DNA from 4 places in the Sphaerisporangium sp. NBC_01403 genome. Region 3 is predicted to be linked to each of the others. Evidence: predicted binding sites of a transcription regulator. Region 3 holds the regulator's gene; each other region holds the start of a gene.
The links. The regulator HrcA, encoded in region 3, represses chaperone genes, less so after heat shock. The targets are predictions, from matches to a motif close to TTGGCACTCTCNNNNNGAGAGTGCCAA.
Positions count from the first base shown of each region.

Region 1 (3,069 bases), 2.9 Mb from region 3:
GCGATCTGCTTCAGCGGCTCCTCGAGCGCCTTGCGGACGATCGCGGCACCGGTGGCCTCGTCGTTGAACAGCTCCAGCTTGTCGAACGCCTTGGCGCCCGCCTGCAGCAGAGCCACGCCACCGCCGGGCACGATGCCCTCCTCGACGGCCGCCTTCGCGTTGCGAACGGCGTCCTCGATGCGGTGCTTGCGCTCCTTGAGCTCGACCTCGGTCGCCGCGCCGGCCTTGATGACGGCGACGCCGCCGGCCAGCTTGGCGAGGCGCTCCTGGAGCTTCTCGCGGTCGTAGTCGGAGTCGGTGTTCTCGATCTCGGCGCGGATCTGGTTGACCCGGCCGGAGATCTGCTCGGGGTCGCCGGCGCCGTCGACGATGGTGGTCTCATCCTTGGTGATGATGACCTGGCGCGCGCGACCGAGCAGGTCGAGCGTGGCCGTCTCCAGCTTGAGGCCGACGTCCTCGCTGATGACCTGGCCACCGGTGAGGATGGCGATGTCACCGAGCATGGCCTTACGGCGGTCGCCGAAGCCAGGGGCCTTGACGGCGACCGACCGGAAGACGCCCTTCATCTTGTTGACGATCAGGGTGGCCAGAGCCTCGCCCTCGACGTCCTCGGCGATGACCAGCAGTGACTTGCCGGCCTGCACGACCTTGTCGAGCAGCGGAAGCACGTCCCTGTTGGCGGAGACCTTGCCGCCCACGATCAGGACGTACGGATCGTCCAGGACCGCTTCGAGCCGGTCGGAGTCGGTGATGAAGAGCGGCGCGATGTAGCCCTTGTCGAAGCGCATGCCCTCGGTGAGCTCGAGCTCCAGGCCAAAGGCGTTGCTCTCCTCGACGGTGATGACGCCTTCCTTGCCGACCTTGTCCATCGCCTCGGCGATCATCTCGCCGATCTGGGTGTCGCCGGCGGAGATGGAGGCGGTGGAAGCGATCTGCTCCTTGGTCTCCACGTCCTTCGCGAGCTTCGAGAGCTCCTCGCTGACGCGCTCGACGGCGACTTCGATGCCCTTCTTCAGGGACATCGGGTTGGCGCCGGCGGCGACGTTGCGCAGGCCCTCGCGTACCAGCGCCTGGGCGAGCACGGTGGCGGTGGTGGTGCCGTCACCCGCGACGTCGTCGGTCTTCTTCGCGACCTCCTTGACGAGCTCGGCCCCGATCTTCTCCCAGGGGTCCTCGAGCTCGATCTCCTTGGCGATCGAGACGCCGTCGTTGGTGATCGTGGGAGCGCCCCACTTCTTCTCCAGCACGACGTTGCGGCCCTTGGGACCCAAGGTCACCTTGACGGCATCGGCGAGCTGGTTCATCCCGCGCTCGAGACCGCGCCGGGCGTCCTCGTCGAACGCAATCATTTTCGAAGCCATTACTGCTCCTGCTCTTGATGGGGCTTGCCGGGACGGCGCCCGCGACGGACGGCCTGCCGGCGGGTGGATGACCCGCAGGCGGACCTCGCCGTCCCGGCACACGCCTTGCGGTTGGCACTCTCCAGGCGTGAGTGCCAGGCGTCCCAGCGCACTCTACCCACAACTTGCGTGGCACGCATATAGTGCGTGCCGCGCAATATCGGGTAGGGTCGGCCCATGAACGACGACGCTATGGACCTCCGGGCGCGCAACCGGCAGGCAACCCGGGAGGCGATCAGCCACGCCGCGCTGCGCCTGGCCATCGAGCAGGGCCCCAACGGGCTGGCCCTTGTGCGCGTCCACGACATCGCCACGGCCGCGGGAGTATCACCCCGCACCTACAACAACTACTTCTCCAGCAGGGAGGAGGCAGTCTGCGCCTTCCAGGCCGACCAGTCCAGGCGCGCGGGGCAGGCGCTGCGCTCCCGGCCCACCGGCGAGCCGCTGGACCAGGCCGTCATCGCGGCCATGATCGAGCTCTACACCGCCCCCGAGCCTGACAAGGCCGGCCTGCGCATGATCATGTCGACGCCGGAGTTGGAGGGCGAGGCGCTGAAGGCGTTCACCATGGCGGAGGGCCCGCTCGCCGAGGCGATCGGGGCGCGCACCGGCACCGACCCAGGACGCGACTTGTTCCCCGCCGTCATGGCCGCCGCGGTCGCCGGCGCCATCCGCGTGGCGGGGCGGCACTGGCTCGAACCCGGTAACACCGAATCCTTCGCCACCGTCCTGCGCAGTGCCCTGTCCTGCGTCATTCCCGCAGCGCCGCCCGAAGGCCCGCGGGGTCGGTGACCAGAACGCGCAGGCCCGGCGTTTGAGACATCGCCGAGCGGGAGGAACGGCTCAACCCTCAGCTCAGGACCCGGGCGAGCCAGTCGTTGCGCGTCCGGGGTGCCGCGGTCGCGCGCCATCAGTGTGAGTCCGGCGGCGAGGCCACCGCCGGCGCCGGCGCCCGCGACGACGATGCGGGCGGGATCGATGCCCAGGTCTGCCATCAGGCCGAATCGATGAAGGATTGACCTATTCACCAGCGATCTCAGAAGGCGGCCTTGCCGCCGACCGGCACCTCGTCGATGTACTGAGGCTCGCCGGCGAGCAGCGGCTGGAGCTTCGCGACCAGCGCCTTCGCCTCCTCGGTCGCGAAGAACCTGCCGTGGGCCTCTTCGCTGGTCCAGCCTTCGGTGACGTAGACGATGTCCCGGTCGCCGGCCGAGCGGCTGACCAGGAAGACAACGCAGTCCTCGTTCGGCAGGGACGGCGCGTTGAGCAGAAACTCGACCAGCTCGTCACCCTTTCCGGGCTGCGCGGTCATGGTGGCGTGAAAACCGTGGTTGACGGCCATGGGGGTATCTCCTCATTCGTGGAGCTGTAGTGCGCTCCTGGGATATCGACCAGCCCATGTAAGCATCGTGAACAGCGGAAATGCTAGAAAGATACTCCCGACCTCTTGCCTGATCCTATCGTTGCAGCGATTATCGGTTCGTGCTTCAATCGAATCATGGACCTTGATGAGCTGCGTACCTTGCTTGTCCGCCATGCCCGGCCCGACATGACCACCGCCATCGACGGTGTCCTGATCTCGAAGGTCGAGCAGTCGACTCCGCCGTCGCCGTCGATGTCGGGCACAGTGCTGGCACTCATCGCGCAGGGCGCGAAACGGATCGCGCTG
Region 1 is NZ_CP109534.1:2,806,847-2,809,915, reverse strand. Features, by position in the region: gene groL (chaperonin GroEL) at 1-1,361, opposite strand, end outside; gene OG589_RS12660 (TetR/AcrR family transcriptional regulator) at 1,578-2,192, shown strand; partial or broken gene OG589_RS12655 (alpha/beta hydrolase fold domain-containing protein) at 2,267-2,395, opposite strand; gene OG589_RS12650 (putative quinol monooxygenase) at 2,437-2,742, opposite strand; gene OG589_RS12645 (AraC family transcriptional regulator N-terminal domain-containing protein) at 2,899-3,069, shown strand, end outside.
Region 1: a site for HrcA is predicted at 1,473-1,499, ahead of groL (chaperonin GroEL). Genes of this name have one in related genera too.

Region 2 (3,069 bases), 1.7 Mb from region 3:
CCATCACCAGCGCGAACCCCGCCGCGAAGACCATGGCGAAGATGAGCCCCGTAACGATAAGCAGCCGGCGCAGCAGGCGCCGCTTCTTGGGCGGCTCCGCCGGCACGGCCTCCTCGCCACCGGCGGGATCATCCTTCCTCGTGTTCTCCAGAACCGGGGAAGCCTCGTCGGTCACTGCCGTCACCTGATACCCGTCGATATAGCGCCGCTTGTGTCGCGTGTGACGGTAGCTCATAGCAGTTCATCGTGGTAGAGGCCCACACGAATACGACACAATGGACGGAAAACGCGAGATGGGGGGCCGGTGAACCTTAATATCTGGTTGCTCCTCGCGTCCGTCGTCGTCATCGCCGCCATCGCCTCCGTACGGGTGGCCCACCGCACGGGACTGCCGAGCCTGCTGATCTACCTCGGGCTCGGCCTGCTGGTCGGCGAGGCGGGGCTGGGCATCCAGTTCGAGAACGCGCAGCTCGCCCAGCAGATCGGCCTCGCCGCCCTCGCCGTCATCCTGGCCGAGGGCGGCCTCACCACGAACTGGCAGCACGTCCGCCGGGCCGTACCGACCGCGCTGGTGCTCGCCACGGTCGGAGTGGCGATCAGCATCGTCTCCCTCGCCGCCGCGGTGCACTGGCTGCTCAAGATGGACTGGCGTACGGCCCTGCTGCTCGGGGCCATCCTCGCCTCGACCGACGCGGCCGCGGTGTTCTCCGTACTGCGGCGCCTTCGCCTCCCCCAGCGCCTGTCCGGCATCCTGGAGGCCGAATCCGGCTTCAACGACGCGCCCACGGTCATCGTCGTCGCCATGTTGAGTCAGGTGAACACACCCCTGCCGAGCGTGGGGCACGTCGTCTTCGACGCGTTCTTCGAGCTCGCGGTCGGGTGCGCGGTGGGCCTCGCGGTCGGCCCCCTCGGGGGATACGCGCTGCGCAGGGTGGCTCTGCCGTCGTCCGGTCTCTACCCCATCGCCGTGCTCGCCCTCGCGTTCATCGCTTACAGCGGCGCGGCGCTGCTGCACGGAAGCGGCTTCCTCGCGGTGTACCTCGCCACGCTCGTCCTCGGCAACACGCGGCTGCCGCACCGGGCGGCGACCCGGGGCTTCGCCGAGGGGGCCGCGTGGCTGGCGCAGATCGGCCTGTTCGTCATGCTCGGCATACTCGCCAGCCCGCACGAGCTGCCCACGGCCGTCGTGCCCGGCCTGATCGCCGGCCTCGCCCTGCTGCTGTTCGCCAGGCCCCTGTCCGTCGTGGTCTCCGCCCTGATCGTACGGCTGGCGCGGGTGGACCAGCTCTCCTGGCGCGAACAGGCGTTCCTGTCCTGGGCGGGACTGCGGGGGGCGGTGCCCATCGTGCTCGCCACCATCCCGTGGGCCACCGGGCTCATCGGTGCCAAGGGGGTGTTCAACGAGGTCTTCGTCATCGTGATCGTTTTCACGATGGTGCAGGGGCCGACGCTGCCGTACCTCGCGCGGATCCTGCGGGTCAACGCGCTCGACGAGGCCCGTGACCTGGGTGTCGAGGCGGCTCCGCTCGAAGAGCTCAACGCCGACCTCCTTCAGATCACCATCCCGCCGGGCTCAGGGCTGCACGGAGTAGAGATCTTCGAGCTCCGCCTGCCCTCGGACGCGGCCGTCACGATGGTCGTACGCGAGGGCCGCTCCTTCGTCCCCGAGGGCTCCACGCGCCTCCGAGCCGAGGACCAGCTCCTGGTCGTCACCACGGCCGCATACAGGCAGACCGTCGAACGCCGCCTCCGAGCGGTGAGCCGCCGGGGCAAACTCGCCGGCTGGTACGGCGAACGCGGCGAGTGACCCTGAGCCGACGTCACCGGCCCTCTGGTCCCCTGACTTCGGCCCCAGCTCGACCAGGCTGCCAGCCCCAGTTCGGTCTCGTCGCCTCGCCGTGCCCCGCTCGGAGGCTCCAGGCCCGATGGATCTCACGACCAGGTACGGAGCCGCGCTCGTCACAGCCCGCCGGCTCGCTTCCGCATCGCTTCCGCAGAGCCTTTACGGGGCACCCCACAGAGCTTGTGACGGGGATTAGAACCTGCCTGGGTGGCGTTTAGCCTAATCGGCTGCGTACCATTAGCAGTCGCATCGGTAGAGTGCCAGTCTGCGTGAGTCATACTCGGCGTGAGTCATACGAGGAGGAGTGCGTGCCCACCTACCAGTACGCCTGTACCGCTTGCGGTGAAGGGCTCGAGGTCGTCCAGAGATTCAGCGACGACGCGCTGACCACATGCCCGAGCTGCGAGGGCCAACTGCGCAAGGTGTTCTCGGCCGTCGGCATCGTCTTCAAGGGCTCCGGCTTCTATCGGACGGACAACCGCTCGTCCACCGGAAGCTCGACGTCCAGCGGTTCCGCCGCTTCTTCTGGTGCCTCGGTTTCCTCTGGTTCCAGCAGCTCCGGGGACTCCGGCGGCTCCGACTCCGGAACCACCACCTCCACCAAGAAGGAGCCCGCCTCGGCGAGTTCTTCGGCGCCCGCGAGCAGCTCGGCAGCCTGACGACGCCCTGGGTTGTACGGCTCCCGCAGGCCGTACAACCTCGCTTGGACGCCTGCCTTCTCCCATGCACAGGCCGTAGTGGCGTTGCCCTCTTCACAGCGCAAGCCGGACGCGACACCATCAAACCGACCGCCTGCACCTTGCCACCGGCCCTTCCGTCGCGGCATGACTGGTCGTTGCAAGTGGCTCGCAGAACCGCACGCGGCCACGCCGTGCTCCAAGAAGCCGGTCACAGGGGCGTTCTAGCGGCCCGGCCTCCCCCATCGCAACGCACCACGACTTCCGCCCCACCGGCGATCTCACGGCCAGGGTTATCCACAGGTCTCGACTCTGATCTCTTCTGCCCGGGCCTGGGGCGCTAGTGTCTGCGCCATGGTCATGAGAGCGGACATCGGGGTCATCGGCGGGTCAGGGTTCTACTCCCTCCTCGATGATGCCGAAGAGATCGACGTCGCCACGCCGTACGGGCCTCCGAGCGACACCATCACTGTGGGCCACATCGGCTCGCGCTCAGTGGCGTTCGTGCCCCGCCACGGCCGCGACCACCGGTTTCCTCCCCATCGCATT
Region 2 is NZ_CP109534.1:7,399,101-7,402,169, forward strand. Features, by position in the region: gene OG589_RS33040 (LCP family protein) at 1-175, opposite strand, end outside; gene OG589_RS33045 (potassium/proton antiporter) at 305-1,807, shown strand; gene OG589_RS33050 (FmdB family zinc ribbon protein) at 2,152-2,502, shown strand; gene OG589_RS33055 (S-methyl-5'-thioadenosine phosphorylase) at 2,875-3,069, shown strand, end outside.
Region 2: a site for HrcA is predicted at 2,081-2,107, ahead of OG589_RS33050 (FmdB family zinc ribbon protein). Genes of this name have one in related genera too.

Region 3 (3,069 bases):
CCAGGGACGCGTCGTGCACGCCCTCGACGTAGATGCGGCTCTCGCGCGCGACGCGCGCCCGCAGCCCGCCGACGGCGATCGAGCCGGACGCGCTGCGTGCCGGGCCCTTCGCCGCCGCCGGGGCAGGGCGCACGAGCGTCACCGGCTTGCCGTCGAGGAGGAACGCGGCGGGCGCGAGCGGGAACACCCGCCGCCGCCCGAAGCGGTCCTCCAGCGTGACGGCCTCCTTGTCACAGGCCACCACAGCCCCGCAGAAGCCGCCCTCCGCGTCCTCCACCACGAGGTCGGGCTCGGCGGGGACCTGCGGGATCTTCCCGCGTAGCGGCCTCCGCCAGTCTCCGGCCAGCACGTCCCGTCCGTAGTCCCGCATACCTGGGCACGCTAGCAAAGATCACGCTCCGGGCGGCGTGCCCTGCGGCCACGCGCCACCGTAGGAGGCGGAGGCGGCCGCCCGGCGCTTGCGCTCGCGGCTGCGCCGGACCAGCACGACGATCGTGGTGACGACCGCGAGCACGAACCCGGCCAGCGGGATGAGGATCAGCGAGGCCACTCCACCGGCCAGCGCGCCCGGGCTGGCGGTCAGCGACTTGCCGACGCCGAAGAGCGCGTCCTTGCCCTCCTCGGCCTTGCACCTGATGTTGTACGTGCCGGCGGCCGGGACGCCGATGTTGAACAGCAGCTCCCACTTCCGTCCGTCAGCCGTGACGGTCTGCGAGGACGTCGGCTGGGTGAGGGTGGCCTTCTGACCCGCGGCGTCCAACGCGGAGCAGGTGACGTTGGTGGGCCCGGACGCCGAGGCGTACAGGACGGGCTTGTCCTTCGGGTCGAGCGCGGCGGCCACGCTGCCGCCGCTCTTGAAGGTCTGCGTCGGCGCCGCGTCGTTGATGGTCTTGAACAGCCCCCCGGCGAAACCCGCGACCCCTACCACGAAGCAGACGACCGCGATGAGCCAGGCCAGCACGATCCACAGCACGCGCGGCCGTACGGGGCCGGGTGCGGAGTGCGCGGGGGAACCGTACGGCCGGGCCGAGCCGGGCGGCGGGGGAGGGGGCGTGCCGTACGAGGGGCCGTAGGAAGGGCCGCCCTGGGGGTTGCCGTACCCCTGGCCGGCCTGGCCGCCTTGGGGGTTGCCGTATCCCTGGCCGCCGGAGGGGGCGCCGTAGGCGGGACCGCCCGAGGGCGTGCCGTAGGAGGGGGCGGCCGGGGTGCCGTACGGGGGCGCGCTGGGGGTGTTGCCGTAGGCGGGGGAACCACCATAGGAAGGGGCGCCGCCGGCGGGCGCGCCTCCGGACGGCGAGCCGGGCAGGGGAGCATGCTCGCCAGGGGAGTTGTGACGCGGAAGCCGGGTCGTCGCGTCGTTCAGCCGGGGGTCGTTCTCACTCATGGGGGAGAGTCTGGATCACCCGACTTGCCGACGGATAGCAAGTGGCTTGCCGCTGGCTGGGCGAGGTCGTACGGATGGGTTATCGCACCCTGTCGGCCGGAGCCGTACACTTGGCACTCGGGAACACAGAGTGCCAGACCAGGCGTTTACGCAGGCACGAACGCAGGGCAGGGAGGTGAGCACGTTGCTCGATGAGCGTAAGCTCGCAGTTCTGCGCGCCGTTGTCGAGGACTACGTGTCCACCAACGAGCCGGTCGGGTCGAAAGCGCTCGCGGAGCGGCACAATTTGGGGGTCTCTCCGGCCACCGTGCGCAACGACATGGCCGTGCTCGAGGAGCAGGGCTACATCACACAACCCCACACCAGCGCGGGCCGCGTGCCCACCGACAAGGGCTACCGGTTGTTCGTCGACCGGCTGTCCCAGATCAAGCCGCTGTCCGGCGCCGAGCGCCGGGCGATCGAGACCTTCCTGGCGGGCGCCGTCGACCTCGACGACGTCGTGACCCGCACGGTGCGGCTGCTCGCGCAGTTGACTCGGCAGGTCGCCGTGGTGCAGTATCCATCGCTGATCCGTTCCACGGTCCGGCACGTCGAGCTCGTGCCGCTGGCCGAGCGGCGGATCATGCTGGTGCTGATCACCAACACCGGGCGGGTCGAGCAGCGGGTCGTCGACCTTCCCAATGTGGTGGAGGACGACCGGATCGCGCATCTGCGGGCGGTGCTCAACGCCTGCCTCGACGGATGCCGCCTCAACCGCGTGCCCGAGACGGTGGCCGACCTGCACGACCGGCTTCCCGAAGAGGACCGGCCCGTGGCGACCACCATCCTGTCCGTTCTCCTGGAAACCCTGGTCGACCGGCATGACGAGAAGATCGTCTTCGCCGGGGCGGCCAACCTCGCGGGCGACATCAGCGTCGGCCTCCGCGAGGTCCTCGAGGCGCTTGAGGAGCAGGTCGTGCTGATGCGGCTGCTCGGCGAGGCGAGCGACTCGGCCGCGCTCACGGTGCGGATCGGCTCGGAGAATCCCTACTCCGGGCTTCACGGCACCTCGATCGTCGCCGCCGGATACGGTTCGGGCGACAATGAACTGGCTCGGCTCGGAGTGCTGGGCCCGACGCGAATGGACTACCCGGTGACTATGGGAGCGGTGCGCGCAGTGGCACGCTATGTCGGCCAGATCCTGGCGGGGTCCTAGGTGGCCCGCGACTATTACGGCATCCTCGGGGTCCGCCGTGACGCGAGCCAGGACGAGATCAAGAAGGCGTATCGCCGCCTCGCCCGCGAGCTTCATCCCGACATCAACCCCGATCCCGAGACGCAGGAGCGCTTCAAGGAGATCAACCAGGCGTACGAGGTCCTGTCGGACCCGAGCAAGCGCCAGATGTTCGATCTCGGAGCCGACCCCTTCGGCGGCAGTGCCGGCGGTCCGGGGGCCGGTGCGGCCGGCTTCGGCGCGGGCTTCCCGTTCAGCGACATCATGGACGCCTTCTTCGGCGGCGGTGGCGGAGCCCGGGGGCCGAGGTCCCGGGCGAGGCGCGGGCGCAACGCGACGATCCGCGTCGAGCTGGACCTGGCCGAGTCTGCGTTCGGCACCACGCGCGAGCTGGTGGTCGACACCGCCGTGCTGTGTGAGGTCTGCCAGGGGTCGGGCGCCGCGTCCGGCACCCATCCCGACACCTGTGACA
Region 3 is NZ_CP109534.1:5,736,572-5,739,640, reverse strand. Features, by position in the region: gene OG589_RS25555 (DUF3097 domain-containing protein) at 1-370, opposite strand, end outside; gene OG589_RS25550 (hypothetical protein) at 392-1,384, opposite strand; gene hrcA (heat-inducible transcriptional repressor HrcA) at 1,569-2,579, shown strand; gene dnaJ (molecular chaperone DnaJ) at 2,580-3,069, shown strand, end outside.

Region 4 (3,069 bases), 3.7 Mb from region 3:
GGTAGCCCTTGTCGAACTGGAGTCCTTCGGTGAACTCAAGCTCCAGGCCCATGGTGTTGGACTCTTCGACGGTGATGACGCCGTCCTTGCCCACCTTGTCGAACGCCTCGGCGATCAGCTCGCCGATCTTGGCGTCCTGGGCGGAGATCGTCGCTACGTTGGCGATCTCCTTCTTGTCCTCGACGGGACGGGCGAGCTCCAGCAGGCGGTCGCTGACCGCGCGGGCGGCCAGGTCGATGCCGCGCTTGAGCGACAGCGGCGAGGCGCCGGCGGCGACGTTGCGCAGGCCCTCGCGGACCATCGCCTGGGCGAGCACGGTCGCGGTGGTGGTGCCGTCACCGGCGACGTCGTTGGTCTTGGTGGCGACTTCCTTGGCGAGCTGGGCGCCGAGGTTCTCGTACGGCTTCTCGAGCTCGACCTCACGGGCGATGGTCACGCCATCGTTGGTGATGGTCGGCGCACCGAACTTCTTGTCGATGACGACGTTCCGGCCGCGCGGCCCGAGGGTCACCTTGACGGCGTCCGCGAGGGCGTTCACGCCACGCTCGAGAGCGCGACGCGCGTCCTCCTCGAACTCCAGGGTCTTCGGCATTTAAGGTCCTCTCAGCATCAGAGCCCCGGGCCTTCAGCCGAAGCGCCCGGGGCTTGACACGCATTTTTTGTAAGGCTCCGTACTGATGGTCGCTTGCGCGCCCGGGGCTTTACTTCTCGATGATCGCGAGAACGTCGCGGGCGGAGAGAACGAGGTACTCCTCGCCGCCGTACTTGACCTCGGTGCCGCCGTACTTGCTGTAGAGGACGATGTCCCCTTCCTTGACGTCGAGCGGAATCCGCTTCTCGCCGTCTTCGTCCCAGTTGCCGGGGCCCACCGCGAGGACCTTGCCCTCTTGCGGCTTCTCCTTGGCGGTGTCCGGGATGACCAGACCGGAAGCGGTCGTCTGCTCGGCTTCAAGCGGCTGGACCACGATGCGGTCGCCGAGCGGCTTAACGGGAACCTTGGTGGCGGTCGTCACGATCGGACCTCCCCTTCAGATTGTTTTGATGAGCTGAAGAGGCGACCAGCGGCCTGCCGTCGCGGGTGTCAGACCTGCCTCGTCGCATTTTGACTTGGCACTCTCACTAGGCGAGTGCCAACACTGAACAGTATGCAAGGCCGCCGACTCAGTCAACACGGACAGGCCGTCCCTGGTCAGTCCGGGAGCGATACCTGCCCCGGCCAAAGCGAGAGTCGCCCGAAATGTCCGCTCTGGACACCCGGTCCGCCAGGTTGCCGACTCCTCGTCCGAGACCCTCCGGCACGCGGTAGCGTCGGGAGACGTGGACCTCGACGCCTTCCGCGAGTTGCTGACCCCACGCGGGCAGAAGGCCCTCGGCGACGCCGTGGGGGCGGTGGCCGACGGCGCCGACCCGGTGGTGGCAGCGAGCCGGCTCAGGAAGACCTACGACGCCTCGCTGACCTCCGCCGCGCTCACCCAGGCGCGGCTGCGGGCGCGCGGCGCGGTCAAGTTCGGCCCCGACGCGTCCCGCATGTACTTCACCCCCGACGGCCTGGAGCAGGCGACCCGCGCCGAGGTGGCCGCCCACCGCGCCCGCAGGCTCCCGCCGGGCACGCGGGTGGCCGACGCCTGCTGCGGCATCGGCGGCGACCTGATCGAGATGGCGCGCGCCGGGTGCGAGGTCGACGCCGTGGACCTCGATCCGCTCACCGTGGAGGTGGCACGGGCCAACGCCGTGGCACTGGGGCTCGGCGACCGCGTCACGGTCCGTACGGCCGATGCGGCCGAGGTCGAGCCGGAGGCGTACGACGTGCTGTTCGCCGACCCCGCCAGGCGGTCCACCGGCAGGCGCGTCTTCGACCCCATGGCGTACTCCCCGCCGTGGCCCGCGGTCCTCGGCCTGGTGGCACGGGCACGGGCCGCGTGCCTGAAGGTCGCGCCCGGCATCCCGTACGAGCTGATCCCGCCGGGCGCGGAGGCCGAATGGGTCTCCTACCGCGGCGAGGTCAAGGAGGCCGTCCTGTGGACCGGCGCCCTCGCGCAGCCGTCGGCAGGCGACCTCGGCCGCAGGGCCACGATGCTGCCCTCAGGCGAGACGCTGACCCCCGACCTGTCACTCGGGCAGGCGAAGCAGGGGCCGGTGGCCAGATACCTGTACGAGCCGGACGGCGCCGCGATCCGGTCGCATCTGGTCGCCGAGGTGGCGGCGCTGGTGAACGGCCACCTGCTCGACCCGCAGATCGCCTACATCACGGGCGACACCGCGGCCGTCACGCCGTGGGCCTCGCGCTACGAGGTCCTGGAGACGATGCCGTTCTCGCTGAAGCGCCTGCGCACGGCCCTTCGCGAGCGCCACATCGGCGCGGTCACCCTGAAGAAACGCGGCTCCGCCGTCGACCTGGAGCGCCTGAGGAAAGATTTGCGACTTTCTGGGGATAAATCGTGCGTCGTGGCTCTTACCCGCATCGGCGAGCGACCTTTCGCACTCATTTGCGAACCCGCCTGACCTGCGCAAATGGCCAATCCGGGCAATCCACCGATAATCACGAAGTTTTAAAGTCGGCCCAGAAAGTCGCGTGCCGAGCGACTACAGTTGGCCAGCGCGGGAGTTTCGCCTGATCGATGGCTGACCCGCCTTATTCGTCACGCCAGACAACCGGACCAATCCCACCGCAGTGCGGCCGACCGCCCGCGAGTGAAGGAGCTTTCGGTGGATCACTCCAACCACACCCTCCTCCAGGCGGGAAGCCAGACCGCCATCTCCGACCGGATGCGCGAGCTCCTCGCCAGGGCGGCACAGGACCACGTGTACGAGCAGCGCACGCAGGGCGCCGTGCTGGACGAGATCCGGCAGCGGCTCGAAGGCATGGAGTGGTTGCTGCGCGAGGTCCGCGAGCGCGAGCTGGGCGGCCTGAGCGGCGCCCTGGAGAGCGTCGGCGGCCAGCTCGGCGAGCTTGCGACCCGGCCGCCCGCGTGGGCCGAGGGCCTGGCCCAGCACGTGGAGGTCGTGCGCGACCGCGTGGACGGGGTGGGCGACCGCGTCGCCGTCATCGGCGACCGCCTCGACGCGGTG
Region 4 is NZ_CP109534.1:9,445,152-9,448,220, reverse strand. Features, by position in the region: gene groL (chaperonin GroEL) at 1-592, opposite strand, end outside; gene groES (co-chaperone GroES) at 702-1,016, opposite strand; gene OG589_RS42780 (THUMP-like domain-containing protein) at 1,318-2,502, shown strand; gene OG589_RS42775 (hypothetical protein) at 2,707-3,069, shown strand, end outside.
Region 4: a site for HrcA is predicted at 1,108-1,134, ahead of groES (co-chaperone GroES). Genes of this name have one in related genera too.